One region of the Paenibacillus sp. FSL K6-1122 genome, then DNA from elsewhere that is predicted to be linked to it. Evidence: riboswitches for the same ligand, from Rfam matches in the RefSeq annotation. Region 1 holds a riboswitch; each other region holds the start of a gene.
What was found. Region 1 has a riboswitch for S-adenosylmethionine ahead of NSQ20_RS26360 (methionine ABC transporter ATP-binding protein). Riboswitches for the same ligand answer to the same signal wherever they lie in the genome.

Region 1 (4,289 bases):
CTGCATCCAGCTCAATGATATCCAGGTTCTTCGGATTGGCTGTGATGTCTTGAATCGTAGATGAGATATTTGTGTTGTCTTTCAGCGTGATAATGCCTTCCTTCGCAAGTAACAACAGTGCACGTCCACCATTGGATGGGTCATTTGGAATTGCTACTTTTGCGCCGTCTGCCAACTCATCCAAAGACTTAATCTTTTTGGAGTATCCACCAAAAGGTTCAACATGAACAGGTGTTACAGAAACGAGGTTGAATCCACGTTCTTTATTCTCTGTATCCAGATAAGGTTGGTGTTGGAAGAAGTTTGCATCCAATTTTTTGTCAGCAAGCTGCTGATTGGGTTGTACATAGTCGTTGAATGTAACGACTTGCAGACGAATACCTTGTGCTTCCAGTTCAGGCTTGATGCTTTCCAGAATCTCTGCATGTGGTGTAGGTGAAGCTCCAACTTTCAATTCAACCGTGCGTGGTGCACCTGCTGAATTGTCTGCGCCGCTATCGGCGTCCTTGTTGTTTCCGCAAGCTGCGAGAACCGCAATCAACATAAGACTAAGTAGAGCAAAAGACCATTTTTTCATGTGTAAAACCCCTTCTCTAATCATTTTTGTCATGTGGTGTCCGCATTATTGCATAACCATCATGTTATCTATGTGTTATTTCCTGGTGAAAAATGTAACCAAGCGATCTCCAGCCATCTGGAGAATTTGCACTAAGATGACCATAAATACAACGGAAATGATCATAATTTCATTCTGATAACGATAATACCCATAGTTGATTGCCAGCGTTCCTAGACCTCCACCGCCAACCATGCCCGCCATCGCCGTATAGGAGACAAGCGTAACAATGGTGATCGTTATACCCGCAAGCAGTCCAGGCAGTGCCTCAGGCAGTAACACCCGTCTTACAATCTGTCCGGTCGATGCACCCATCGACTGTGCCGCTTCAATGACACCCCGATCAACTTCTCGCAACGTCGTCTCCACCAAACGAGCAAAATAAGGAGCTGCTGAAATAACTAAAGGTGGTATAACACCTAACACACCTGTAGCAGTACCGACGAGTGAACGAGTGAACGGTATAAGAGCAACAATCAATATGATAAATGGGACTGAGCGCAAAATATTCACAATCAAGGACAATATAATGTACACCGTCCGTGACTTGATCGAAGCAGAACGGGCTGTCATGAACAGCAGCACTCCGAGCGGTAAACCAAAAATTACGGTGAACAAGCCTGATACACCCAAAATTTGCAGTGTCTCAATGGAGGCTTTACCAACCTCTTCCCAGCGAACTGTTGAAAAATCCATCTAACGAAGCACCTCCACATCAAGTCCCTCAGCGGTTAATTCTGATATCGTCCGATCAATCGCATTTGAATCACCCTCGAACCGAACGGTCAGCTGCCCATAAGGAACCTGTTTGATCGTAGAGATTGTTCCCTGCAGGATGGCAAAATCCACTCCTGTCTTACGTACCGTTCTGGACAAAATCGCTTCATATGTTTTGTTACCCAGAAAGGATATCTTCACAAGTTTGGAAGCAGCACCTGCCTGCAATTCAACGCCTGCATTTGCCAGAGCGGTCTCTTCCAGAGCAAGTCCAGCTTCATGGTCACGCATCATGAAGTCCCGCGTGATCGCATGCTGTGGCTTCAGGAACACGTCTGTTACAGGTCCTTGTTCCACAATGCCACCTTGATGAATGACAGCCACCTTGTCACAGATGTTCTGAATGACATGCATTTCATGTGTGATCAGCACAATCGTTAGGTTGTACTTTTCATTAATGTCGAGTAATAACTTCAGGATTGAATTTGTCGTCTGCGGATCAAGTGCCGAAGTAGCCTCATCACAGAGAAGTACATTTGGATCACTTGCAAGTGCTCTCGCAATCCCTACACGTTGTTTCTGGCCACCCGATAATTGAGCCGGATATTTGCTGCTGTGGTGCTCCAGACCAACCAGTGCAAGCATTTCCTTCACTTTGCGATCAATGGCTTCCTTGGGTGTATTCACAAGCTTTAGTGGAAAAGCTACATTGTCATATACCGTTGCCGAAGATAACAGATTAAAGTGTTGAAAAATCATTCCGATCTTGCGTCTCTGTTGCTGCAATTCGGTTTTGCTCAGTTCAGTCAGGTTAATTCCGTCAACCCATACCTCACCCTCCGTAGGCCGTTCCAGCAAATTAATACAGCGAATCAATGTGCTTTTGCCCGCTCCGGAATGGCCAATCACTCCGTAGATTTCGCCCTTTTGGATGCTCAAATTCAACTCGGATAACGCTGTTGTAGATTTTGTTCCTTTGCCGTACGTTTTCGTTAAACCTTTTAATTCAATCAATCGCACTTGCCCCTTTCCAACCACCTACATGTATCTTTACCCGATCTAAAGGAAAACTCCCCTTAAAGTACAAAAAAAGAGCCCTTTGCAGATACAAAGAGGGCTCTTCACGTGAAAGAATATACCTTCTCATCTGCCAAAATCGTGTCTTGCACCATTTTGTAGGAATTAGCACCTAACATCTATAACGAATGATACATGTATCATGTCATTACAAATCGGTTGCCGGGCTTCATCGGGCCTGTCCCTCCGCCGCTCTCGATAAGAAATATGTTGTTGTAGGATTTTATAAGTTCATGTAGTTTATGCTTTATAATGTGAACGTAACTTCCAAAAAATCAGTTATATCCGTGTAACATTCGATTGAAACTCAGTATATTCCAAGTATTCCGATTTGTCAAAGGGAATTATTTCTTTTCCATATTTTATTGATATAACTATAAGAGGCTGTTAACGTTTCACAGACCATATCGACACCCTGACGCATTTCCTGCACATGCTGATTCAGATCCTCCAATTTCACTTTACCTTGCAAGGTCTGGTGTAACTGCCACAGGTCATCGTGCATTTCTGAGTTCATGTAGTGAATTTCCATATTACGTCGTTTGCGCAGCTTGCTCATCGGCTCACGATAAGAGTCCTTGATCTGTATTAATTGCAACGCAAGATCATGATGTTCCCTCGCATAGTCGAACTGCCTTAACATTGTGAAATAAGAAAAATGCGCTTTGGTATTTGAAGTATTCAACTGGAATATTTCATTTAATACCGTGCCGACTTTATCCAGAATGGCAAAGCAGCGGATAAAGCCATCTTTGTAGAAATACACATACCGTGCATACTCGGCTTTTTCAGTCGGCGTCATATCATCCGTTGATCCTGCAACGACCTTTTTACGAAAATGAGCAGCAGCGAAACAGCTTTGCTCCAGTTCATCCAGTGAGGAGATGAGTCCCTGAGTCCACACATACAGTTTCCGATAGTCATGCGTGGGATCATGGTCCACATGCATTTGTCGTTGAAATAGCTCAAGCGTATGCGCCATTGCGTCCATCGCTGCCTTCAATTTACCTTCGTTTATACGTGGCTTTTCCCCCAACAACGTTCGCAGCATATCTAACCTCCTCTTTTCCAAATCAACAAGAATTCATCACCGTAAACGAAACATCATTCATTCCGTGTAATTGCTGCTTGCCATAGGTTGCCCTGATCCCTCTGACATCAAACAAAGTCCACCTGTCCAATGATGTACATCACTGGATGGTGGACTTTCATATTTAAAAACGATTAGCCGGGCGATGTAGCTTGTACACCAGGAAACTCATATACGTTAAGACTCCGAACAATATGGCGATATCCAGCATATGAGCAAGAGCTACGAACATGTATACTTCCGGACGGTTCATTGTCACCATCATGAAAATACCAATTACTACTTGCATCAGAATAAGAACAACGGATACCACGCCAAGGGTACGCATTTCCTTGTTGTCCGGATGATTACGGTAAGCGAAGTGACCCAGAATCGCGATAACAATCACGAGCGACGCAGCTGCTGCACGGTGAGCAAAAGCAACCGCTACCCCACCCGAAAGCTCAGGAATAATCTGACCGTTACAAAGCGGAAATCCAGAACATCCGCCGGCAGAATCCGTGTGACTCACAAATGCACCTGTGTATACCACGAGATATGTGTAAATGGTGGAGAACCAGACCAGATTCCTGAATTTTTTGCTAACCCGAGGGTATTTATTCAGGCGCTCCAATCCGCCATCTTTGGCCTCCTGCCTTATGCCCAGCGCCATCATTAGAGAACTGGCAAAAGCAATCAGTGCAAAACCAAAATGCAGTGCCATGACTGCTGAAGATTGGGAGAAGACAACGGCAAAAGCCCCCATGATTCCCTGGACGATAACAAATACCAGAGTTAAGAAAGAAAACA
Region 2 (4,289 bases), 320 kb from region 1:
AAAGCGATGACCTGGGGGATACTCATATCCACTATTATCTACTTGATCACGGTGGTGATGGTTATAGGCAGTTTATCGCTCGATGGCATCAAAACTCGAACCTGGCCAACGCTGGATTTGGTAAGAAGCTTCGAAATCCAGGGTCTGATATTCGAGCGTTTTGAATCCTTATTGCTGGTCATCTGGATTATGCAAATCTTTTCGACTACAGCAATTACACATTACTGCGCTTCGGTGGGTATTCGTGATTTGTTTCGTTCCAAAAAAATCAAAGGCATCATGTACGGCCTGCTGCCGTTCATTTATCTGACAGCAATGATACCCAAAACAGTGGATGATACCTTCGTACTAGGAGATATGCTAGGCAATGTGTCCGTATTTTTGTTTGGCATTTTACCTCTGGTACTACTGTTGTTAAGTCTGATTCGCAAAAAAGGAGGCAAGCATGCATGATTACATTCCGCATGTTGTTACGCTTAGCCACTGTATTATGCATTCTCTTAACGATATCCGGATGTTGGAGCAGTCGAGAGATAGAGGATCTAAGTGTCTACGTTGGTCTCGGGATCGATATCGGCAAAGAGACGGAATTTGAGGAGAACATCGCCAATCAGGGAGGAGGGTATTCCAAGCAGAACAATGTGACAGCCACGGTACAGATTGCTCCGGGTAATTCCAGCAGTCAGAAGAGCCAACAATCCGGTTCGCCTGCTTCTGGTAAAACGTCCTATTCCAATGAACAGCTTACCGGAGATTCCTTGCTGCAAATCTTTCGTCAGTTTGCACTGAGACGAGATCATCCGCTCATCGGACATCATCTGAAGGTTATCGTTGTGTCCAAGGATATCGCCAAAAAGTATGGTCTGGACCAGCTGCTGGATTTTGTACTTCGGGATAACGATATTCGTCCTAACTGTCTGGTGTTGATTAGCCATCATCGCGCTGTTGATGTTCTGACTTCAGATGATCCTTCCCGGATTCCAGCATTTTATCTTACAGGTATTACCGGTAATTCATACTTGTCCAATAAAATCCTGGACCCCGTTCTACTCTCCAAATTAGATGCACAAATGCAATCCGGTTCCAGCTTTTTGCTCCAGAATGTACTGAACTTCAATGGAGAGGACAAGTTCTCCGGTGCCAGTATCTTTGATGGGAAAACAACAAAATTCATCGGGGAACTCAGCCAAACGGATCTAGAAGGGCTATCTTGGCTCAGACCTAAAGAAAAAGGAGGTATCTTGAAGACATACAATAAAGAGGGGTTCACTGTTGTATATGAAATGAAGAAGAAAAAAACAACAATAATTCCAAAAGTGGTTGGCGATGATATTTCATTCCATGTGAAAACTGAATCCGAAGGCTGGTTGATGGAGGATTGGCGTGCTCCCGAGGAAGAGGAAAAAGGTGCGTATCTCAGTGAATTGGAAAAAGAATTTGCTGAACTTGCCAAACAACAGATTCGACAGTTGTTATACAAACTGCAGCATACCTATAAAGTAGATGTTGCGGATTTTCGGGATAGCTTGCGTATTAAAGAACCTAAAACATGGAAAAAAGTCAAAGACGATTGGGATAAAATTTTTAGCACCGTGCCGATCACCTATGAGGTAAAGACCACCATCACGAATCCGGGGTCTTCCACCGAATAGCGAGGTGTGCCATATATTATTTAATTGTTGACACATTCATGATAGATCGCTATATTAGTAAAAAATCATTTTCTTATCCAGAGAGGTGGAGGGACTGGCCCTTAGAAACCTCAGCAACAGATCTGAAGGATACTGTGCTAATTCCAGCGGGTGAAAGCCTGATAGATAGGAGCGTTTGTTTTTATTTGTCAGTAACGGCGCACTCTTTAGGCAGAGTGGGTCTTTTTTGTTTTTTCTGGATGAAGAAGTAGGGGAGCAGCAGGTATGGAGAACAACAACGACAAAGGGCATTTTCAGCGGAAAATGCAGGCACGGCATGTGGTCATGCTCTCTCTCGGAGGAGTCATTGGAACGGGATTATTCCTCAGCTCAGGTTACACCATTCAGCAGGCGGGACCACTGGGAACCATTCTGTCCTATCTGATCGGAGCCATCGTTGTATATCTGGTGATGCTCTGTCTTGGTGAACTGTCTGTTCATATGCCAGAGACGGGAGCATTTCATAGTTATGCAGCCAAATATATCGGACCGGCAACAGGTTACACGGTGGCTTGGTTATACTGGTTAACCTGGACTGTTGCGCTTGGCTCCGAATTCACAGCCGCCGGATTGCTTATGCAGCGCTGGTTCCCATCGGTAAACGTATGGATATGGAGCGCGGTTTTTGCACTGATGATCTTTCTGTTTAACGCTCTAACGGTGAAATTTTTTGCGGAATCCGAGTTCTGGTTCTCATCTGTAAAAGTAGTGACTATCGTAATCTTCATTATTATCGGTGGCGCAGCCATGTTTGGGTTCATTCCCATGGCGGATTCTGGACCGGCTCCATTTCTATCGAATATTACCGCATCCGGGTGGTTCCCTCATGGGGCTACAGCGATATTGATGACCATGCTTGCTGTAAACTTTGCCTTCTCAGGCACCGAGTTAATCGGCATTGCCGCCGGTGAGACGGAGAACCCGGAAAAGACGATACCAAAGGCTATTCATACAACGCTGTGGCGTTTGGTTATTTTCTTCATCGGAACGATTATTATCTTGTCGGCCTTGCTGCCCATGTCGGATGCCAGTGTACTGGAAAGTCCGTTTGTAGCGGTAATGGAGCGGGTGGGTGTACCCTATGCAGCAGACATTATGAACTTTGTTATTCTGACGGCGATTCTCTCTGCTGCCAATTCAGGCCTGTATGCATCTTCACGTATGCTCTGGTCTCTGGCTGACAAAAGAACGATCTCTCCGTGGTTTGCCAAATTGACCAAAAGCGGAGTACCGCTGAATGCACTTCTGATTAGTATGGTGGGTGGTGCGCTGGCCTTGCTGTCCAGCATCATTGCGCCAGGTACGGTGTATATTACGCTGGTTTCCATTTCAGGTCTGGCTGTCGTTGCGGTATGGATGAGCATCAGCGCTTCCCAATACATGTTCCGCAGACAATATATCCGGGAAGGACATGCGGTCAAAGATCTGGTCTACCGCACACCACTGTATCCGGTGGTACCAATTGTTTCATTTATATTATGCCTGGCTTCATGCATAGGTATTGCCTTTGACCCGACACAGCGAATTGCGCTGTATTGTGGGGTTCCGTTTATCGCAGTATGTTACGCTGCTTATTATCTGACAGAACGTGTGAATAAGAAAAGAGGACAAGTACATGACGCAAGAACAACAGACTAACCCCATGGAACAGATCCTTCGTGAACATCCGGTCATGATTCTGGATGGAGCGTTGGCTACGGAACTCGAACAGCATGGATGTGATCTCGATGATCCACTATGGTCTGCTCGTGTGTTGCTTGAGAATCCGGATGTTATTGTTCAGGTCCATGCAGATTATTTTCGAGCAGGAGCCGACTGTGCGATTACATCCAGTTATCAGGCGACGGTGGATGGTTTCCGCAAGAGAGGGATCGATGAACAGTCAGCACTGGAGCTGATCCGGAAGACGGTGGAACTGGCTGTACAGGCGAGAGATGACGTATGGGCAGAAGTGCAGAGCGGTGTAGTAGGGAGAGAAAGCTCGACAGGTCAGCTTGTAAAAGCTCCTTCAGTACGTTCCGAGAACGTGGAGAACGAGGAGAACGAGGAGAACATAACAGATCGTACAGGGGATCGCGAAGCAGACAGTCTTCGTCCACGTCCAATTATTGCCGGTTCCGTTGGTCCGTACGGCGCCTATCTGGCGGATGGTTCAGAGTATGTGGGACATTACGACGTGTCGGATGAGACGCTTGCCGCATTTCACCGTCCACGTATGGCGGCGCTGATTGAAGCGGGTGCTGATATTCTGGCGTTTGAGACGATTCCTTCCTTGCAGGAAGCACAGGTGCTGGTTGATGTACTGAAGGAGTTTCCTCATGCGTATGCCTGGTTATCATTTTCTTTAAAAGACGGGACAAGCATCAGCGAGGGCACACCGCTTGAGGTATGTGCACAGACGTTTGGCTCCGAGCCGCAGGTTGCGGCAATTGGCCTGAACTGCGCTCCCATGGAAGTGGTGACGGAAGCCGTAAGTATTCTTAGCCGTGCCAGCGACAAACCTGTTATTGTGTATCCGAACTCAGGTGAGACGTATGATGCAGTGACGAAGACGTGGAGTGGACAGGGTACATGTGGCAGCATGAGTGATGCTTCGGA
Region 3 (4,289 bases), 3.3 Mb from region 1:
GTGATCAGGTCATGTTCCTTCGACCAGTCAGTTACGGCAGCGATATCCGTAATTCGCAGTGTAGGGTTGGAAGGTGTTTCCATATAAACTGCCTTGGTGTTTGGCTTGAGTGCCGCTTTTACTTCATCTATATTGGTCATGTCTACAAAGGTTGTCTCGATCTGCATACGGCTTAATATGGAAGTAAGCAAACGATACGTACCTCCATATACGTCTTCCGTAACAATCATGTGATCCCCTGCGGAGAACATCATGAACACGCTGGATATCGCGGCCATTCCCGATGAATAGGCGAATCCTCGTGCACCGCCCTCCAGCAGTGTGATGTAATCTTCCAAAGCCTGACGTGTCGGATTACCCGAACGACTGTAATCATGTTGAGGCGGATTGAAGATATCAAAATGATGGAATGTTGATGCTTGGTAGATCGGTACACTGGACGCTCCAGTCGTTTTGTCAATCTCATCTCCAAAATGGAGCAATTTGGTATCAAATTTTAACTCGGATTTGGGCTTGTTGTTGGACTCACTCATGAGTGCACGCCTCCTTCCACTTCCTGTTGTGCAACTGTCAGAGCATTGCCGAGATCTGCAATCAGATCTTCGGCATGTTCAATGCCTACGGAGAACCGGAGCAGACGGTCATCCACACCTACGGCTTCACGAATTTCAAGCGGAATATCCGCATGAGTCTGTACTGCTGGATAAGTCATGAGTGATTCAACTCCGCCGAGACTTTCGGCAAAAGCAATGAGTTGGATATGACGTAGCAACGGTTCAACATAACGTGCATCCTTCACTTTGAAAGAGAAGATACCTGTGTTACCCGTGGATTGTTTGTTCTGTATCCCATACCCCGGATGATCGGATAGACCTGGATGATACACTTCAACCACCGCTGGGTGCTCAAGCAAGTATTTGGCAATAGTAATTGCATTGTGCTCATGACGCTCCATGCGAAGAGCCAGCGTTTTCATACCTTTCATCAGCTGATAGGAGTCACTTGGAGATAATACCGCTCCAATGGAATTATGCAGGAACGCCATCTCAGCAGATAACGCCTCACCTTTGGTAATAATTAGTCCGGCGAGCACATCATTATGTCCGCCCAGATATTTGGTAGCGCTATGAATGATGATATCGGCACCCAGTTCAATCGGACGTTGGAAAAATGGAGTCAGCAACGTGTTGTCAACAATGGTCAACAGGTTGTAACTTTTCGCCCAGGAAGCGACAGCTTCCACATCTGTGATCATCATCAGTGGATTGGTTGGTGTCTCAATAAATACAGCTTTGGTATTCGGCTGACGAACCTTCTCCAGTGCTGCCAGGTCATTCGTGTCCACATAACTTGCAGTTACGCCGAAACGGGACAGAATACGTTCCAGCAGACGATAGGTTCCACCATACAGATCCAGCGATACAATCAGATGATCCCCTTGACCAAACATGGCAAAGATCGTTTGCAGCGCGGCCATTCCCGAGCTACAGGCAAACCCTGCATCACCGGACTCCAGCGCTGCGGCGGCTTCTTCCAATACTTTACGGGTTGGATTAGTCGTACGAATATAATCAAACCCCGTGCTTTGTCCAAGCTTCGGGTGGCGAAACGCAGTGGATTGATAGATCGGAAAGTTAATGGCGCCTGTTACCGGTTCATTAATGGACCCAATTTGTGCTAAGCGGCTTTCGATTTTCAACTTGTTGTTGTCTTCCATTGCTGCATCCTCCTGTAATCTCGATTAGATTTGCGGGCCAATATCGTAAGGTGTTTCTTGATACACATAGTAATTGAGCCAGTTAGAGAATAATAAGTTGGCATGAGCGCGCCAAGTAGCTGGTGGCACACGGGAAGGGTCGTCATTCGGATAATAATGCCTAGGCAATGCGATATCCAAACCTTTGGCTGCATCCCGGTCATACTCCCACTTTAATGAGAACGGGTCATACTCGGCATGTCCTGTGGCAAAAATCTGTTTGCCGTCTTTGGTAGCAACCAGGAAGATCCCCGCTTCCTCAGATTCAGCCAAAATCTCTAAATTCTCATTCTTTTCAATATCTTCGCGTCTCACTTCCGTATGACGGGAATGTGGAACGTTGAATACTTCATCGAATCCACGCAACAACGGAACATGTGGTTTATTGATGGTATGTGGGAAAACGCCAAAACACTTTTCATCAAGTGCAACCTTGGGTACGTCAAAATGATGGTATAAACCTGCCTGAGAAGCCCAACATATGTGGAGGGTTGAAGTCACATTGGTTTTGGTCCATTCGAAGATCTCCTGGATTTCATTCCAATAGTTCACGTCTTCGAAATCCATCTGTTCCACCGGGGCACCCGTAATGATCATTCCATCGAAACGACGGTGCTCAATCTCATCAAAGGTTTTATAGAACAGATCCAAATACTCTTGAGACGTATTCTTCGACGTATGGGATTTGGGATGTACAAGAACGACATCCACCTGAATAGGCGTGTTTCCCACCAGACGAAGCAATTGTGTTTCGGTCGTTTCCTTTGTGGGCATCAGGTTTAATATAGCGATACGGAGTGGACGAATATCCTGCTGATATGCAGAAGTTTCATCCATGACGAAGATATTCTCTCCTTCAAGTACTTCTTTTGCTGGTAGCGTATCGGGTATTTTGATTGGCATAGTAAGTCTAACTCCTCCTTGTGCATAGATAGATGCAGCCACCCTTGGCTTGATGTCTTCACATCAATACAGTTATAGACTGCCTTGAGCTTGTAAAAACATTGAATTGCTCTTTCATCCAACGTTACAAACAACCTCAAGTTCCTTAGCGAAAATCACTGCTGAGAAGTCGGGGCATATGACAAAGACCTTCCTCGGATTTCGAGAAAGGTCATATGTAAAATAGATATGCGCCTCTCTCATCTCTCAGTTACAACAGTGCCACCTGACACTTAGTCGCTGCAAGAATTAGCACCGTGCGGTATACCGCCGGTTGCCGGGTTTCATCGGGCCAGTCCCTCCACCTACTCTTGATAAGATTTCGCTGTATTAGATTGTAATTAAATATGGTTCACCGTCTACTTTATTACATTAATGCCCTCACGTCAAGTTGCAGTTCGATGTCTGCTTCCCAGATCGGAACCGTTCATCATCCGTTGTCATACACTGCCTCAGGGCGCGAAATAGACACATTTTTGCGCTTGAAAGCACCTTGTACCAGCGGTATACTAAACAAGGTGTTATAAACCCTTATGTGAGAGGTGACATATTAAATGGATGGCGACCCGAGGCCTGACTGGCAGCCGAATTCCGACAAACTGCATAGAGAACTGACATCAGCATGCCGGCAGCGGGACGTGACTTCCGTTTGATTATATAGTGAACGCAGCCCTGATCTCCAGGCTCCGCTGCCGACCGGCTGATTTGTTCTTTTTGCGCCCATAATGATAATATCCGCCAAGTTGGCGGGTGCAGAAGGAGTAGATTAACGATGAAAATCCGGTTGGTAAACAACGGTGTATTTATTCCGGTGGACGACATTCAGCAGGCGCTGACTCCACCAGCGGAAGGATTTTACTGGATTGATGCAGACGTAGACGATTTGGCGGTACTTCAGCCGCTGTTCTTGATGCATGATCTGGCTGTAGAAGACTGTCTTAGTGACGAAGAACAACGTCCGAAGATTGAAATTTATGAGAACCATTATTTTATTGTGATTAATAGCATCCGTTTTGATGATGAAGAGATATTTCTACGTGCGGTCAACTTATTCCTTGGCAGACATTTCATTATTAGTGTTACCAAGCACAAGATCAGCGAATTGCGCACACTGAAACCGATCCTGTGGGAACAGGAAATCAGTACACCGGATCGTCTGCTGTATTTGCTGGTTGACTTGATTGTTGATAATTATTTCACCGTAGGTGACCGAATTGAAGCACGAATCGAGAAGCTTGAGGAAGACATTCTGATGCACACCAAAAAGTCACATTTGAGTGAAATTATCGGGCTGCGCAGTGAGATTCTGTGGCTGAAGAAAGTGCTCGGACCTCAGAAAGAGGTCATTAATACACTCAACAAAAAAGATCTGCGTCTCATCGATGATCAACTGCAAAAGTATTTCAGTGACATCTATGAGAATGCCGTAAAAATATCTGAAACCTTTGAGACATATCGCGACCTGATGGGCAACTTGCGAGAAGCCTACCAATCCAGTATTGCGAACCGGGCGAATGAGATCATGCGTGTATTTACCGCCATCACCACGGTCTTCATGCCGCTGACGGTCATTACCGGTATATACGGCATG

Region 2: linked by a shared signal. The riboswitch ahead of mmuP (S-methylmethionine permease) and the one ahead of NSQ20_RS26360 (methionine ABC transporter ATP-binding protein) in region 1 are both predicted to bind S-adenosylmethionine.
Region 3: linked by a shared signal. The riboswitch ahead of metA (homoserine O-succinyltransferase) and the one ahead of NSQ20_RS26360 (methionine ABC transporter ATP-binding protein) in region 1 are both predicted to bind S-adenosylmethionine.

Annotation. Positions count from the first base shown of each region.
Region 1 is NZ_CP150272.1:5,883,837-5,888,125, forward strand. It holds gene NSQ20_RS26350 (MetQ/NlpA family ABC transporter substrate-binding protein) at 1-577, opposite strand, end outside; gene NSQ20_RS26355 (methionine ABC transporter permease) at 653-1,312, opposite strand; gene NSQ20_RS26360 (methionine ABC transporter ATP-binding protein) at 1,313-2,347, opposite strand; SAM riboswitch class I at 2,474-2,615, opposite strand; gene NSQ20_RS26365 (Cthe_2314 family HEPN domain-containing protein) at 2,745-3,461, opposite strand; gene NSQ20_RS26370 (heme A synthase) at 3,625-4,289, opposite strand, start outside.
Region 2 is NZ_CP150272.1:6,200,987-6,205,275, reverse strand. It holds gene NSQ20_RS27795 (spore germination protein) at 1-453, shown strand, start outside; gene NSQ20_RS27790 (Ger(x)C family spore germination protein) at 450-1,652, shown strand; SAM riboswitch class I at 1,723-1,824, shown strand; gene mmuP (S-methylmethionine permease) at 1,917-3,329, shown strand; gene mmuM (homocysteine S-methyltransferase) at 3,307-4,289, shown strand, end outside.
Region 3 is NZ_CP150272.1:2,049,060-2,053,348, reverse strand. It holds gene NSQ20_RS09260 (aminotransferase class I/II-fold pyridoxal phosphate-dependent enzyme) at 1-533, opposite strand, end outside; gene NSQ20_RS09255 (PLP-dependent transferase) at 530-1,717, opposite strand; gene metA (homoserine O-succinyltransferase) at 1,742-2,659, opposite strand; SAM riboswitch class I at 2,896-3,019, opposite strand; gene corA (magnesium/cobalt transporter CorA) at 3,471-4,289, shown strand, end outside.